Regions from separate parts of the Brevibacterium sp. HMSC22B09 genome, predicted to be linked through region 2. Evidence: predicted binding sites of a transcription regulator. Region 2 holds the regulator's gene; each other region holds the start of a gene.

What was found. The regulator HrcA, encoded in region 2, represses chaperone genes, less so after heat shock. The targets are predictions, from matches to a motif close to TTNGCACTCGNNNNNNNCGAGTGCNAA.
Region 1: groES (co-chaperone GroES) is a predicted target of HrcA. The motif match lies at 1,247-1,273, and genes of this name have one in related genera.
Region 3: groL (chaperonin GroEL) is a predicted target of HrcA. The motif match lies at 2,429-2,455, and genes of this name have one in related genera.

What each region holds. Positions count from the first base shown of each region.
Region 1 covers NZ_KV786007.1:1,120-6,649, forward strand. Annotated here, with positions in the region: gene groL (chaperonin GroEL) at 1-618, opposite strand, end outside; gene groES (co-chaperone GroES) at 701-994, opposite strand; gene HMPREF3087_RS03455 (TatD family hydrolase) at 1,331-2,260, opposite strand; gene metG (methionine--tRNA ligase) at 2,266-3,846, opposite strand; gene rsmI (16S rRNA (cytidine(1402)-2'-O)-methyltransferase) at 3,943-4,785, opposite strand; gene HMPREF3087_RS03470 (DUF4190 domain-containing protein) at 4,897-5,391, opposite strand; gene HMPREF3087_RS03475 (dolichyl-phosphate-mannose--protein mannosyltransferase) at 5,494-5,530, shown strand, end outside.
Region 2 covers NZ_KV786004.1:20,800-26,329, forward strand. Annotated here, with positions in the region: gene HMPREF3087_RS02355 (hypothetical protein) at 1-1,360, opposite strand, end outside; gene HMPREF3087_RS02360 (DUF3097 domain-containing protein) at 1,561-2,409, opposite strand; gene hrcA (heat-inducible transcriptional repressor HrcA) at 2,608-3,612, shown strand; gene dnaJ (molecular chaperone DnaJ) at 3,710-4,816, shown strand; gene HMPREF3087_RS02375 (16S rRNA (uracil(1498)-N(3))-methyltransferase) at 4,813-5,530, shown strand, end outside.
Region 3 covers NZ_KV786007.1:101,237-106,766, reverse strand. Annotated here, with positions in the region: gene HMPREF3087_RS03880 (hypothetical protein) at 1-9, opposite strand, end outside; gene HMPREF3087_RS10360 (phospholipase A2) at 6-530, opposite strand; gene HMPREF3087_RS03875 (DUF3263 domain-containing protein) at 942-1,193, shown strand; gene HMPREF3087_RS03870 (LytR C-terminal domain-containing protein) at 1,193-1,879, shown strand; gene HMPREF3087_RS03865 (cold-shock protein) at 1,959-2,165, shown strand; gene groL (chaperonin GroEL) at 2,594-4,225, shown strand; gene HMPREF3087_RS03855 (hypothetical protein) at 4,362-5,216, shown strand; gene HMPREF3087_RS03850 (RNA-binding S4 domain-containing protein) at 5,248-5,466, shown strand.

The sequences.
Region 1 (5,530 bases), on a different contig from region 2:
TGCATCAGTGATGAAGTACGGCGACAGGTAGCCCTTGTCGAACTGCATGCCCTCGGTGAATTCGAGTTCAACCGCGGAGGCCTGGGATTCGTCAATGGTGATGACGCCGTCCTTACCGACCTTGTCGAAGGCGTCGGCGATGAGCTCGCCGATTTCTTCGGACTGTGCCGACAGTGCTGCGACGTGTGCGATTTCCTTGGAACCGGAAACGTCGCGAGCGATTTCGAGCAGGCGGGCCTCAACGGCTTCGACTGCTGCTTCGATGCCGGCCTTGAGCTGGCCGGGGGCTGCACCGGCGGCAACGTTGCGCAGGCCTTCGGACACGAGTGCCTGTGCGAGAACGGTTGCGGTGGTGGTGCCGTCACCTGCGACGTCGTTGGTCTTGGTGGCGACTTCCTTGGCCAGCTGAGCGCCGAGGTTTTCGTAGGAGTCGTTGAGTTCGACTTCGCGGGCGATGGTCACACCGTCGTTGGTGATGGTGGGTGCGCCCCACGCCTTGTCGAGGACGACGTTGCGGCCCTTTGGTCCCAGCGTCACCTTGACGGTGTCGGCCAGAACGTTGACGCCCTTTTCGAGTGCCTTGCGGGCTTCGTCGTCGAACAGAAGGGTCTTAGCCATGGTTCACTTCTCTTTCTGTAAGCCGTTGCCTGTACGGCAAGCGCCGCCCGTCAGGCGGCGGTTGCTGTGGGTGCGGAAGTGATCAGGCGATGACTGCGAGGACATCGCGAGCCGAGAGCACCAGGTACTCTGCGCCTGCGTACTTGACTTCGGTGCCGCCGTACTTGGAGTAGATGACCTTGTCGCCGACTTCGACGTCGACGGGCACGCGGGTACCGTTTTCGGCAACGCGGCCGGGTCCGACTGCGACGACTTCGCCTTCCTGCGGCTTTTCCTTGGCGGTGTCCGGGATGACGAGGCCGGAGGCAGTGGTCTGTTCGGCTTCGACCTGGCGGACGACGATCCGGTCTTCAAGCGGCTTGATGTTCACCGACATGGAGGAAACTCCTTCGATCAGTTGTATGAAGGTTGCTGTGTTCAACTTGAGCGGAGGGGACAGCTGGGGCGCTGTCTTCTGACCATGCGCCGCCTGCTTTGGTCTGTTTCCTGCCGTCGTCGCGGGTGCCGGCTGGAACGGTCCTTGACGAGTGCGGTGTGCTGAGGTTTTCGGCTGAGCCCTGTGCTCAGCTCATTGTTCAGCGATTAGCACTCGCACCACTCAGGTGCTAATTCCGACTGTAGTCTGCGCTTGGCACTCGGTCAAGCGGAGTGCTAACCAGGCACATCTGGCTGCCTGGCGGTCACTCCAGGCAAACAGCGGATGCTCGTCAGTTCAGGCCCACTCCCCGATTGCCCGCAGCGCGTTGGCGGTGGTGATGTTCGCAATGTGCTCTTCAGATACTCCGCGAACTTCGGCCAGCTTGCGCGCGTTGAGTGCAGCGAGATACGGCCCGCCGGGCTTGCCGCGGTGTGGGTGGGGTGTGAGGAACGGTGCGTCGGTTTCAGTCAGCAGGAGTTCGTCCGGTACGACCGCCGCGGCTTCGCGCAGCCCGGCAGCGTTTTTGAACGTGATGTTGCCGGCAAAGGACATGAAGTATCCGCGGCGAGCGCATTCTTCGGCCATGTCAACATCCCCGGAGAAACAGTGGAGGATGGTGACGTCTGGCGCACCGACTTCGGCCAGGGTGTCGAGGACATCCTGGTGTGCTTCACGGTCGTGAATCTGCAGGGCGAGGCCGCGGCGCTTGGCGATTTCGATGTGCGCGCGGAAGGATTCCTTCTGCGCGTCCATGTCGGCGCTGTCGGATGCGTCGGTGCGGAAGTAGTCGAGCCCGGTTTCACCGACAACCCGCACGCGTTCGCGGCCTGCGAGTTCGTCGATTTCCGCCAGGGCATCGTCCAGCTGTCCTGCGCGGGCAAGCGTGGGCGCTTCGTTGGGGTGCAGAGCGACTCCACCCAGCAGCCAGGGCCTTCCAGCTTCGGCTTCGGAGGCCACGATGTCGGCCGTCCAGCGGGCGGCCGGCAGGTTGCATCCGATCTGGACTACTCGTTCGATGCCGGCCGCCATGGCGGATTCGTAGAAGAACGACAGCGGCGGGAACTGTTCGTCTTCGCCGGGCACGACGTCTTCTGCGATGACTTCGCCGGCCTTCAGCGGCAGGCGCACGCCGGTGCAGATGTCCAGGTGGGTGTGGGAGTCAACACCGGGCGCTGCCAATTGTTCGGGTACGTCCGGGTACTCTCCCGCTGCGCGTGAGGCCACGCTTATCAGTCCTCCGGTTCGACGTATTTGGGGAACACGGGTTCGGGTTTGGGAAGCTCAGTGCCGCCTGCCAGGCGTTCGTCCAGAGCAGCGAAGCTGCGCGGGTCGCTGGCTTCGATGTTGTGTGCACCCGCTTCAGCCTTACCGGCTTCCACACCCAGAAGGTCAAGGACCTTGGATGCGGATTCGGGCATGATCGGCTGGACCAGGATGGTTACGCGGCGCAGAACTTCAAGCGTTGTGTAGAGCACAACCGCCATGCGGCGTTCGTCGGTTTTGCGCAGCTTCCACGGTTCTTGTGCCGAGAAGTAGCGGTTGGCGGCTTCAAGAACTCGCCACAGGGCGCCCACGTAGCGGTGCAGTTCCTGCAGGTCGACTTCCGATCGTGCCTTGTCGAGCAGTGCGGCAGCGGCTTCCAGGAGTTCACGGTCGTCGTCGGTGAATTCGTCGTCGGAAACGTCCGGCACAATACCGCCGAGGTTCTTCGCGACCATGGACAACGAGCGCTGTGCAAGGTTGCCGTACTCGTTGGCGAGGTCTGCGTTCTTGCGCGAAATGATGCCTTCGGCGGAGTACGAACCGTCCTGGCCGTAGGAGATTTCCCGCAGCACAAAGTAGCGCAGGGTGTCCAGGCCGAAGCTGTCGATGAGGTCGTAGGGGTCGACCACGTTGCCGATCGACTTGGACATCTTTTCGCCCTTGTTGAACAGGAAGCCGTGCGCGTGAACGCGCTTGGGCAGTTCAACACCTGCACTCATAAGGAATGCCGGCCAGTAGACCGCGTGGAAGCGCAGGATGTCCTTGCCGATGATGTGCACGTCGGCGGGCCAGAATTCGCGGAACGATTCGGATTCGGCGTCCGGGTAGCTCACGCCGGTCAAGTAGTTGGTCAGCGCGTCAACCCACACGTACATGACGTGCTTGTCATCGCCTGGAACCGGCACACCCCAGTCGAAGGTGGTGCGCGAAATCGAAAGGTCCTGCAGTCCCTGCGACACGAACCCGATGACTTCGTTGCGGCGGCTGTCCGGGCCTACGTATTCGGGGTGCTCTTCGTAGAGCTTGAGCAGTTTGTCCTGGTAGGCCGACAGACGGAAGAAGTAGGACTCTTCTTCTGTCCATTCGACTTCCGTGCCGGTGCTGATGGCCACGCGGGTGCCGTCTTCGCGCACCGTGGTTTCGTCGTCTGCGTAGTACGCTTCGTCCCGCACGGAGTACCAGCCGGCGTACTTGTCCAGGTAGATGTCGCCGGCATCGACCATTTTCTGCCAGATGAACTGGCTGGCCTTGATGTGGTCTTCGTCCGTGGTGCGGATGAATCGGTCGTAGCTGCTGTTGAGGTCGTCGTGAAGCTTCTTGAACTTCGCAGCGTTGAGGTCGGCGAGTTCGCGGGTGCTGATGCCCTCTTTCTGAGCTGTCTGCTGCATTTTCAGACCGTGTTCATCAGTGCCGGTCATGAAGAATGTGTTTTCGCCGTCCAGGCGCTTGAACCGCGCGATCGTGTCCGCTGCGATGTATTCGTATGCGTGGCCGATGTGCGGCTGGCCGTTGGGGTAGGCGATCGCCGTGGTCATGTAGAAGCTCATGTGGCACAGTCTACGGCCGGACACTGACATGACGAGGTGCCGCCCACCATCCGAACCGGCACCTGACTTTCACTGGGGTCAGGCTCCGGCCCCGGGTCACTCCCTGTGCAGGTACGCCTCGTAGACTTCGCGGGTCTTCAGCCCCGCGGTTTTGGCGACCTGTGCTGCTGCGTCCTTGCCGCGCATGCCCTGGGTGACGAGTTCAGACACCCTCTCCAGCACATCCTCCGGCTCTACACCCGGACCATCGGTGCCGGAAACGACCAGGGCGATTTCACCTCGTACGCCGTCGGCAATGTCGAGCAGCACATCCGCGGCGCGACCGCGGATGACCTCTTCGTGCAGTTTGGTGAGTTCTCGGCACAGTGCGATTCTGCGGTCGTGGCCGAACACCTCGACGATCGCTTCGACCGACTGGACGATTCTGTGCGGGGCTTCGTAGAAGACCATGGTGCGCTCTTCGCGTTCCAGCGATTGCAGCAGGGCGCGGCGTTTGCCGGATTTGCGCGGCAGGAAGCCTTCGAAGGTGAAGCGGTCGGTGGGCAGGCCCGACAGCGCCAGCGCGGTTGTCACAGCGGTGGGGCCGGGTGCGCTGGTCACGGGCAGTCCGCGATCGGATACGGCTTTGACCACGTGGTAGCCGGGGTCGGAAACACCGGGCATGCCGGCATCGGTGAGCAGCACGACGCGCATTCCGGACTCGACGGCGTCGGCGATTCTTTCGGCGCGGGACTGTTCGTTGTGGTCGAACAGGCTCATGATTTTGGCTGTGTGCTGGACTTCGAGCCGTTCGGCTAAATCGAGAAATCGGCGGGTGTCTTCAGCCGCAATGAGATCGGCGGCGGCGATTTCTTCGCGCATGCGCGGCGATGCGTCCCCGAGGTTGCCCAACGGCGTCCCCACGAGCACGAGGGCAGCGCGGTCTGAGCTGTCAGTCACGGTCGTGTCCTTTTGTTCTGGAAGTGCCGAGGTGTTGGGGAGGTGCCGAGGTACCCGCCGGTCAGCGGCCCAAGCGCGGTTCGGCGCGGGGCAGGTTCCGAAAGCTGGGGGTCAGGATCCTGCGAAGGCACCGAAGCCGATGAGAACGCCGAAGAGCGCGAGGAAGCCCAGCATGAGCAGCACAAAGATTGCAGTGCCCAGGTAGCCGCAGATCAGTCCGCCGATGGCCAGGCCTCGACCCTGTTCGCCCGTCTTCTTGATCTGGGAAAGCGAAATGTGTCCCAGCACGATGCCGACCAGCATGCCCAGGAACAGCGGGCTGAAAGCCCAGCCGAGAACGAATCCGACAAGAGAACTGACCAGCGATCCGATTGCCATGCCGTTGGTGCCCGGTTGCTGGTAGTACCCAGTCGGCTGTCCGTAGGGCTGGCCGTACGCCTGCACGTACTGCTGGCCATAGGGCTGTGCGTAGGCCTGATCCCGGTAGCCGTAGGCCTGCTGCCCGTATGCCTGGCCTTGGTAGCCGCTGTTGTCAGGCTGTGAATACGGCTGAAGACTGCTCTGCGGCTGTTCCTCAGGCGGCTGGGGAATATACGAGCTGGACACTGCGGCTCCTCGAAGATCGGGGTGCGTACGCGCCCAGTGTAGCCCCGCCGCCCCCAGCGCTGTCAGTTCAGCTGTGTCGGTGCCTCCATCTAAACTGGCGCCGTGAGTTCATTGGCATCGGGTACGCGCAGCAGCGCCG
Region 2 (5,530 bases):
CATCTTCTTCTGTGCGGCTCTTAGGGCCGTACGGTTCTTCCTTGTACTGTGCTTTTTCTTTGTCGTACCAACCTTTGTAGGGGTCGGAGTAACCCCATGAGAGGTTCTCGAAGCCGGCAATGTATGGACGGTGGGCAATTACGTCATTCGACGCATTGGTCTGAATCTGCGAGGCGGCCATCAGAAGCGAGTTGACCTTGAGATCTGTTCGATTGGGGAAGATATCGTCACTGCGGCGCAGCTCATTGCCCCTGTCGATGTGTTTCAGCGTTGCCTTGAAGTTCTTCAGCGTCGTGGCATCGCCGTCTTTGTTGAGCTCGGTTTTGGCGAAGAAATCGCCGTGTTCGTCCGTCTTTTGGCTGATGTCCTTCGTATTCCCCTTCGAATCCGTGTACTTCCCGGTGGTCAGAAGGTCAAAGGCGCGTTTGGCATCGGCGTCGTTCTTTTCATCGCCGAGCCAGCGGAAGAAGCCCGCGGTGCCCTGCTGTTCATCTTTAAGGACCTGCTCGGCGTTCTTCTCAGCGTTGTCCAGCGCAGTCTGCTGTGCAGTCTGGTTCTTCCGGGCATTGTCGAGCTTCTGCTGCGCTTCCTTGACAGCAGGAGTGTCTTCAACAGCGGCGCACGCGGCGTCACGCTTTTCTTTCGCTGTGTTCAGAGCCTGCTGGGCCTTATCTACAGCCGTCTGCGCTTCGTCGCGCTTCTTTTCAGCCGCTGTCTTCTCGCCTGCTGCGTCGTCAGCGGCTTTTTTGGCGTCGTCAGCTTTCTTCTGTGCTGCGTCAGCAGCGGTTTTTGCTTCCGAAGCATCCTTCTTTGCCTCGTTGAGAGCATTCGCAGCGGTCTTTGCCTTGTCCTTAGCCGAGTCGAGAGCTTCCTGCTTTTTCTCGACATCGGCTTTCAGCTTGGCGATTTCTTCGTCGCTCGCGGCTTCTTCGACGGCATCGTCGTAGGCCTTCTGCGCGGCATCGCGCTCCTTTGCGGCCTTGTCGGCTGCGGCCTGCTTGTTGTCAAGGTCCTTCTGGGCCTTGTCCTGCGCCGACTTCGCCGCTTCGTTGGTCTTCTTCGCGTTGTCAAGAGCCTTCTGCGCGGCGTCAGCGTCAGCCTGAGCTGCGTCAACGTCCTTCTGTGCAGCCTCTAGAGCAGCTGGAGCGTCCGGGTCCTGCGCGGCGAGTTCTTCTTCCGCTTTCGCCAGCGCGTCCTTGGCCTTAGCCAGGTCTTCCTCGAGCTGATCAATATCGGACTTCTGCGTACCTGCGGCGGGCGCAGTATCAGCTGGGGCGGCAACTGCAATGCCGCCGAAGGTCATACCGCCAATGAGTGCACCGGCAGTGACAGCAGTCGCAAGACGTCGAACAATGGCCACGGTGGTTCCCTTCCGAGATGCTCGCATCGCCACCCGCTGAGTGCAGCAGATGGCGATGTTCAAACAGACAATGCCCTCCCAAAGACCTGTGCGCAGGGATTTCTGAAGAGCAACTCAGGACTTTACCAGATTCGCATGAATATAGGTACTTATTTCGAAAAAATGACTAGGTGTATCTCACGTGCAGATTACTGGTGCCATCAGTGCCTGCCTACGGTCACGAAGTCAATGAGCTCTTCGACTCGGCCCGACAGCGTCCAGTCGACATCCCCAATGGACCTCACTGAACCGAGAATCCGCTGCCAGGCTCGCGCCGTGTCGGTGTGGTCGGCGTGCGGCCAGCCGATCCGGCGCAGAACACCCAGCTTCCAATCTTCTCCGCGCGGCACCTGCGGCCATTCGGCAATCCCAACAACAGACGGCTTCACGGCCTGCCAAATATCGACGTACGGATGCCCCGTGACTCGCACGTGCTCAGCCCACGGCTGCCTGGCGACTTCGCTGACAATCCGCGTTTCCTTTGTGCCTTCGATCAGGTGGTCGGCAAGAACCCCCACCCGGTGCTCGGCATCCGGCTGGAACTCGACGAGCGCCTCCATGAGGTCATCCAGGCCGCCCAGGGGTTCCACAACAACCCCCTCGACCCGCAGGTCGTCACCCCAGATCTTCTCGACCAGCTCCGCATCGTGCTTTCCCTCAACCCAGATACGGCTGCCCCGGGCGACTCGCGCCTTGGTCTGCACGGCACGGCTTCCCGAGGCGGTGCGCCCGGGCTGTTTCTGTGCGGTTGGCCGCGGGCGCACGAGCTCCACGGGCTTGCCCTCCAGAAGGTAGCCGAAGCCCAGGGGGAACGCCTGCGTGCGACCGTGCCGGTCTTCGAGGTGGATGAGGAATCCGCCGTTGGTCTTCTCAAGCTTGACGATCGCCCCGACGTAGCCGGTCTGAACCTCTTCAACGACCATTCCGCGTTTGACCTCAACCTGCTGGGTCTTGGGTCGTTGGTGGGTGCGGCCAGAAGAGAGGACATCGCGTCCGTAGCGGTCAGACATGAAGACCACGATAACCGCGCGTCAGCTCTGCCGGTCGCATTGTCGTGCGTGGTTTTGCTCGCAGGGCCGACATCCGCAGAGGTAGGGGGTTTGTATAGATGTGCGCGCATCACTAGAATTGGCACTCTAAGACTGAGAGTGCCAAGAGGGTCGGCTGACAAACGCCGTCCGGTTCGGTGCAGATAGGAGCGATGCGGGATGAACGACGAGCGGCGCAGCAGAGTTCTGCGGGCCATCGTCGAAGACTATGTGGCCACCAACGAACCGGTCGGCTCGAAAGCCCTTGTCGAACGTCACAAACTCGGTGTTTCCTCAGCCACCATCCGCAACGACATGGCGGCACTCGAACAAGAAGGCCTCATCGCACAGCCCCACACATCGGCCGGCCGCATCCCGACCGATGCGGGCTACCGAGCTTTCGTTGACCGCATCGACGACGTCAAACCGCTCTCCAGTGCAGAAAAGCGGGCCATTTCCCAGATCCTGTCCAGCACACAGAGCATTGACGACACCCTCGCGCAGACAGTCCGCCTGCTGTCGCGGCTGACACACCAGGTGGCCCTCATCCAATACCCGGTGCGCGCACAGACCACCATCCGGCGCATCGAACTGGTGCAGCTGAGCCCCGAGCGGATCCTCGTCATCCTCATCACCGACACCGGTGAAGTCGAACAGCGCATGGTCGAAGTGCTCGACCCGGTTGACGAAGACGATGTCCGGGGCATGAGGCGTGCCTTCAACGAGGAGCTGGAAGACACGCGGCTCGACGCTGTTGAAGACACCCTCAGCGGACTCGCGGTGCCTGCGGCACTTGCTCAGACTGCAACCGCAATCGCCGAACGGCTGGTGGAACTTGCCCGCAGCAAACGGCAGGACCGGCTGATCATGGCAGGCGCCGCCAACCTCGCCCGAGCAGGCAGTGAGTTCGGCACCCACATGGGTCCTCTACTTGAAGCAATCGAAGAGCAGGTTGTTCTGCTCAAGCTGCTGGCGGATATGCAGGCCGACGGAATTGCCGTGCAGATCGGCAGTGAGAACCGCTTCGAAGCCCTGGCCGGAGCATCCCTTATTGCAACCGGCTACGGAACAGAAGACACAACCGCCTCACTGGCAGTTCTTGGCCCCACCCGCATGGACTACCCAACAACAATGGCCGCCGTCAGAGCTGTAGCGAAATACGTGTCAACCATCCTGTCGGACTGACTGCACGCTCTGACCAGCTGACCGCCCTTCCGAAGACCGCAAGCACACCACTGAACCCCGCACTTTTCACAGACGCATCCGAACGAAAGAAGAAGCAGTGAGCGATCACTACGAAACACTTGGCGTTGAACGCGACGCTTCCGCAGACGACATCAAAAAGGCCTACAGGAAGCTCGCCCGCAAGTACCACCCGGACGTCAACCCCGGTCACGAAGACGAATTCAAAAAAGTCTCCGTGGCCTACGAAACACTGTCCGACCCGGATAAGCGACGCCAGTACGACATGGGCGGCTCCACCGGAGGCGCAGGCGGCTTCGGCGGCTTCTCCGACCTGTTCGACACGTTCTTCGGCGGGGGAGGACCACGCCAGGCCGGCCCGCCGAACCAGCGCGTGCGCCCCGGTCGTGACGCTCTCGTAGAACTCACGATCGACCTTGAAACCGCTGTCTTCGGCGGCAAAGAAGACATTCGCGTGCAGACGGCCGTCACGTGCGAAACCTGCCACGGCGGCGGTGCCCGTGAAGGCACCAAACCCGAAACCTGCGGACTGTGTCACGGGACCGGCACCATTTCGGCTGTTCAGCGGACCATCCTGGGTGACATGCGCACCCAGCAGGTGTGCGGTAACTGCTCCGGCTACGGCGATGTCATCAAAGACCCCTGCAACAGCTGTGGCGGTGAAGGCCGCGTGCGCGAAGAGAAGACCCTCGCCGTCAAGATTCCCGCCGGTGTGCACGACGGCACCCGCATCCTCCTGTCCGGCCACGGTGAGGTCGGCCCCGGCGGCGGCCCGGCTGGTGACCTCCACATCGAAATCACCGTCCGCGAACATGACGTCTTCACTCGTGACGGCGACAACCTGCGCGCCGAACTGTCCGTGCCCATGACTACAGCGGCTCTCGGCAGCACCGTGACACTCGAAACCTTCGACGGTCCGCGTGAACTGACAATCGAACCGGGCACTCAGACCGGCACCGTGGAAACACTGGCCGGGCTCGGTGCGGGCCGCCTGCGCCGTGAAAGCCGCGGCGACCTGCTGGTGACGGTCGTCGTGCAGACGCCCACCAAACTCAGCGGCGAACAGAAGAAGCTCCTGCAGCAGCTCTCAGAAATGCGCGGCGAAGACTCGGCCGACCACGGTCTGCAGAAGAAGAACAAGAGCGCCTTCAGCCGCTTCCGCGAAAGGTTCGCACACAGGTCGTGACTCTTCCCGTCTTCTACACCGACGCCCCGCTGGGGGACGTCCGCCCCGGCCAGAGCCTGACGCTTACCGGCCAGGCACACCGTCACGCCGTGATCGTGAGGCGGATGAAAGCCGGCGAAGCCCTCGAACTCACCGACGGGGCTGGTCTGCGGGTGCGCGGGGTTCTCGAGTCGGCTTCTAAAGAAGCCGCTGTCCTCAGGGTTGACGAGGTGGAGCATGAGCATCCGCAGACCCCTCGGCTTGGTCTGATCCAGGCTTTGGCCAAGGGCGACCGAGACCTAGCGGCAGTGGAAACCGCGGTCGAAGTCGGCGTCGACGTGGTTGTTCCGTGGCAGGCGCAGCGCTCAATCGTGCAGTGGAAAGGCGTGAAGGCCGCTAAAGCGCACGGCAAATGGGCCAACCTCATCCAGGCGGCAGCCCTCCAGTCCCGGCGCGTGAACTTTCCACAGCTCGAGCAGCTGAGCTCCACCTCGTTCGCCGTCCAGAAAGCGCGCGAAGGCGCGCTCGTGATTGTTCTGCACGAAGCCGGAACCCGGCCTTTCGTGCAGATCCTGCGCAGTGAGCTCGGCCAGCGAGAAGCACGGGAAATCTACGTGGTCGTCGGCCCCGAGGGCGGTATCACGGATGCAGAACAACAGCAGATGGAAGAGGCCGGAGCCGTCACCGCGGTGCTCGGCCCCACGGTTCTGCGGGCATCTTCGGCAGGCCCAATCG
Region 3 (5,530 bases), on a different contig from region 2:
CGGCATCATGATGGGTCTCCTTTACCTTTGTAATGGGATTTGCCAAACGCGCGTACTGAGTAGTAGTAAATATGGGCTGCCGAGTTGCATGATTTCCTGTCCTGGCGTGGTGCGCAGATCTTCAGCATCGCGTTGCGGAATCGGATGTCGCAAGTCTTTCGGGCTGTTTTTGATCCTGGCGAGTAGCATCGGTCGTGGCGATCACACGCTGGTTTAAAGATTCTATCCCATTTTTTGGTGAGCTTCTTGGCTACTTTGGGAGTGGAGCAGCCGTTGGCTGCCATCGGGGAAATTTGGTCTGAGCTGCGTTCGTACTCGGCCCTCAAAGCGTCTTCCGACAGGTCGCCTTGGTAGCCGTGATCTTTAAGGGCTTCTTGGAGTAAAGAGATAGCTTCCTCTTCTGAAACAGCAACAGTATCAGCATTTGAAGCAGTTGCTGGAGTTGCTGTGGTGATCGCCAGTGCAAAGGCAGACAGCACTGCGGTGGAAATAACTATCAGCCGACCTAGATGCGACGAATGCGTAGACATTTTGTCCTCCATTATTTAAATGCGTTGCGTCTTTGCGAGCGCTGTCTTGATTGTAAACTCAAGTTGGCTGATTGCGAGTAGATTTTTTCGATTGAAATTTGAAATGGTGTGTTATCTTATTTGACCTGCGTCCAGGCCTTCGGGGCTGACGGGGGGAGGAGTTGCGAAGGTTGTAGGCATCGGCGCGTCAGCGGGGATAGTGCCAACGGGCAGTGTACTTCTGTCTTTATTTATTCACCGGCACCTTGTCACACAACAGGTGCAATAGTGGTGACCCGCCGTGCTTCGATACCGCGCTGCGTCGCACGCCCGTAAACGTCGGGGAAAGTGAACTGCCTGGTCCCATAGTCTCGGACGAGGCCTGGCGGGAAGCTGGGCCGCCGGTATTATTGCGGGTGCAGAGGAGGACGAATGTCGCAGCAGCTTTCGGAACTCGAAGCGGAGATTCTTCGCTTTGAAGGTCAGTGGCCCACCTACGGGGGAGCTAAGGACCGCGCGATCCGAGAGCAGTTCGACCTGTCTGCCGTCCAGTATTTCCAGGTGCTGGGCAGACTACTCGACAACCCCGCGGCCTATGTCGAAGATCCCGTTCTCATCAAACGGCTTCGCAGAATCCGCGACTCCCGACAGGACACCAGAGCACAGGCGAGGATCCCACGCTGATGGCAGAAGAACCCCAGTACAAAACCCGCGCGGAGCGTCGCGCAGCAGACGCGGCCAACCGCCGAGGCGGAGCTCACCGAGCCGGTGCAGCGGCAGGCGGCCACAAGGCGGCAACCGCTGTTGTCATTGTCCTCGCCCTGGTCGCGGTTCTCCTGATCGTCGGTGCGGTCAATATCATCCGCTCTGCCGGTTCTGATCCGGAAGCCAAGGTCGAAGAACAGCAGCAGGTCGAGCCCGGTGCAGACGATTCCGCAGATGAATCGTCGAAGTCGGCTGAACCGAGCGAAAGCGAATCGGGCGAAGCCTCGGAAGGTCCTTCTGATGAAGCCTCAGAGAGCACCCCGAGTGACGGCGAGTCCACCGGCAGCAGTGACGTTAAGACCGTCGCGGGCGAAAGCGGTGACCCGAACCTGTCGATCCTCAACGCGTCCGGCGTCAACGGCGCTGCCCGCAAGTACGCCGACCAGTACGAGTCCCAGGGCTGGACTCTTGGCCGTGTGGGCAACGCCGGCACCAACGTGTCGTCGACCACCGTGTACTACTCGTCTTCGGAATACCGTGACGCGGCTGAACGTGTTGCCGAGGGCCTCGGCGGTGTCAGCGTTGAGCAGTCCAGCCGCTACCAGGTGGGCGTGACGATCATCATGGGCCCCGATGTGGCAAACAGCGATCCTGCTGAAGGCTGAGCCTGAAGCTGTTTCGGGTGGGCGGCTAAGCCCCGCCGGAACGGTAGACTGAAGTTTCGTTCCACATTTGGGAGATGACATGACACAGGGAACCGTCAAATGGTTCAACGCGGAAAAGGGCTACGGCTTCATCGCCGTGGACGATTCCTCCGACGAAATCTTCGTCCACCACTCGGCCATCCAGATGGAGGGCTACCGCTCGCTGGCTGAAGGCGGCCGCGTGCAGTTCGAGATCGCGCAGGGCGAAAAGGGCGCTCAGGCTGAGAACGTCGAACCGCTCGGCTGATAGCCAGCCCAGCTGAACTTCTCACGAGGGGGAGGGACAGGATTCTGTCCCTCCCCCCCCCCGTCATTTTCCTAAGGAGGGGCGGCGAGGTGCCGGCGACAGGGGGAGCGGCGCCTCGTCCCAGAACACTTGCCCACCCTTTAGCAACAGAAACTCCTGTTAGCAGTGGTTGCTAAGGCGCAGATCCCGGCTACCGGGAGTTTGTGTGCGGCTAAGGCGTGGATTCCGGCTGACGGGTGTGTCGGAAGAAGCAACGTCCAGCATTTGCACTCTCATGTCGAGAGTGCTAAATCTAGTGGTGGTGAAATGCACTGCCCAGGCAGAGGTAGCCGGGCCTGAAGAAGGGATTCAGGTTCAGCTTCCTGCCGTCGCGGGCACCTGGCGGTGCTAGTCAACTGCCACCCCTTACAGGGAGGAAGCCAGCCACTATGGCAAAGCTCATTGCATTCGACGAAGAAGCTCGTCGCGGCCTGGAGACCGGCCTGAACACCCTGGCTGATGCAGTCAAGGTGACGCTTGGTCCCCGCGGACGCAATGTTGTTCTCGAAAAGAAGTGGGGCGCACCCACCATCACTAACGACGGTGTGTCCATCGCCAAGGAAATCGAGCTCGAAGACGCCTACGAAAAGATCGGCGCCGAACTCGTCAAGGAAGTCGCCAAGAAGACTGACGACGTCGCAGGTGACGGTACGACCACCGCTACCGTTCTGGCTCAGGCTCTCGTGTCCGAAGGTCTGCGCAACGTCGCAGCCGGTGCGGACCCGCTCAGCCTCAAGCGCGGCATTGAAAAGGCCGTCGACTCGCTGACCGAAGTTCTGCTCGACTCCGCTAAGGAAATCGAAACCAAGGAACAGATCGCTGCCACCGCCGGCATTTCCGCTGGCGACCCTGCAATCGGCGAACTCATTGCGCAGGCCATCGACAAGGTCGGCAAGGAAGGCGTCGTCACCGTCGAAGAGTCCAACACCTTCGGCCTCGAACTCGAACTGACCGAGGGTATGCGCTTCGACAAGGGCTACATCTCCGGTTACTTCGTGTCTGACGCAGAGCGCCAGGAAACGGTGCTCGAGGACCCCTACATCCTCATCGTCAACTCCAAGATCTCGAACGTGAAGGACCTCCTGCCGGTTCTCGAGAAGATCCAGCAGTCGGGCAAGCCGCTGCTGATCATCGCAGAAGACGTCGAAGGCGAAGCCCTCGCCGTCCTCGTGGTCAACAAGATCCGCGGCACCTTCAAGTCGGTCGCCGTCAAGGCTCCCGGCTTCGGTGACCGCCGCAAGGCTCAGCTCGCTGACATTGCGATCCTCACCGGCGGTCAGGTCATCGCCGAAGAGGTCGGCCTCAAGCTGGAGAATGCATCGCTCGACCTGCTGGGCACCGCCCGCAAGGTTGTTGTCACCAAGGACGAAACCACCATCGTCGAAGGTGCTGGCGACGCCGACGAAATCGCCGGTCGCGTGCAGCAGATCCGCACCGAGATCGAAAACTCGGATTCGGACTACGACCGCGAGAAGCTGCAGGAGCGCCTGGCCAAGCTGGCCGGCGGTGTTGCAGTCATCAAGGCCGGTGCCGCAACCGAAGTCGAACTGAAGGAAACCAAGCACCGCATCGAAGATGCTGTCCGCAACGCCAAGGCTGCTGTGGAAGAGGGCATCGTCGCCGGCGGTGGCGTGGCCCTCATCCAGGCAAGCGCCAAGGCCTTCGAAAACCTCAACCTTGAAGGTGACGAAGCCACCGGTGCAGCCATCGTCAAGGTGGCCATCGAAGCTCCGCTCAAGCAGATCGCCATCAACGCCGGCCTCGAGCCCGGTGTTGTTGCCGAAAAGGTGCGCGGACTCGAAACCGGGCACGGTCTCAACGCTGCAACCGGCGAATACGAAGACCTCCTGGCTGCCGGTGTCAACGACCCGGTCAAGGTGACCCGCTCGGCACTGCAGAACGCCGCCTCGATCGCAGGCCTGTTCCTCACGACGGAAGCCGTCGTTGCCGACAAGCCGGAGCCCGCACCCGCAGGTGACCCCACCGGCGGAATGGGCGACATGGGCGGCATGGGCTTCTGACCCAGCCGGCCGAGAACACGGTCCACTAGGCTAAGCCGCGGGCGCAGACACACTGTCTGCGTCCGCGGCTTTTCTGCGCGCGTACACGGTTTCCGCTGACCTGCAATTCAGTGTCTTCGCAGGATGGACGACCATAATGAAGCCGTACATTTCATGCGGAGAAGGGACTTTTATGGGCTTCGCTTTCCTCGTCATTCTGGTTGCCGGCGGCGCTGCCGCGTTCGCCATTGCTCGCAGCAACAAGAAGCACGAAGAAGCCGCGCGGCAAAGCGAACTCGAAATAGTTGCCAAAGCGTCAGAAGAAGACGTCACCCAGTTCGGGGAGGAAGTACGAGCCCTTGACCTTGAGACCGCAGGTGTTGATCTGGGCGACGGCGGCCGTCAGGACTACCAGAAGGCCATCAGCAGCTATGACCTTGCCAAGGACCTCCTGAGCAAGGTCACTCGTCCCGAAGACATCCGCCACGTGACAGAAGCCCTGGAAGACGGCCGCTACGCCGCCAGCTGCGTGCGTGCCCGCGTGGAGGGCAAACCGCTGCCCACCCGCCGTCCGCCGTGCTTCTTCAACCCCCAGCACGGCCCCAGCGTTGAAGACATCGACTGGGCACCCGCCGGCGGTCAGCCCCGCCCCATTCCCGTGTGCGCCGCAGATGCTGAACGCGTTGCCGTCGGCGCTGAGCCCTCGGTGCGCAAGGTGATGCTTGCCGATGGCATGTCGCGCAGGGCCTACTGGGAGGCAGGCCCGGCCTATGCCGAATACAACCGCGGCTACTACTCGAACTACGCCGGATCCGGCATGTTGCCGGGCGTTCTCATGGGTGCCATGCTCATGGGCCCGATGATGGGAGGCATGGGAGCCTGGGACGGTTCCTACGCTGACGGCTACCAGGACGGCCTGGCCGCTGATGGCGGCGTGGGTGATGCCGGTGACATGGGCGGTGACATGGGCGACTTCGGCGGAGGCTTCGGCGATTTCGACTTCGGCTTCTGATTGACTGGTACTCGGAATCAGAAGGAGAACCGTGGAAGAAGTCTGGATTCGCGACGACAGCATTCGCCTAGGACAGGTGCTCAAACTCTCTGGCTTCGTGGAAGACGGAGTCATGGCCAAAGAGCTCATTCAGGACGGCCAGGTGTTCGTCAACGGAGAGCTCAATTCGCGGCGCAGCTCAAACGTCAATGTGGGCGATGTGATTGCTGTTCCCACCCTTGACGTCGAATTCACCATCACACGCGGCTGAGCCGTTCGACAGCCGCACACGCGGGCGCGTCTATGTGCACTGGGCATCGGCTGAGCCCTCAGCC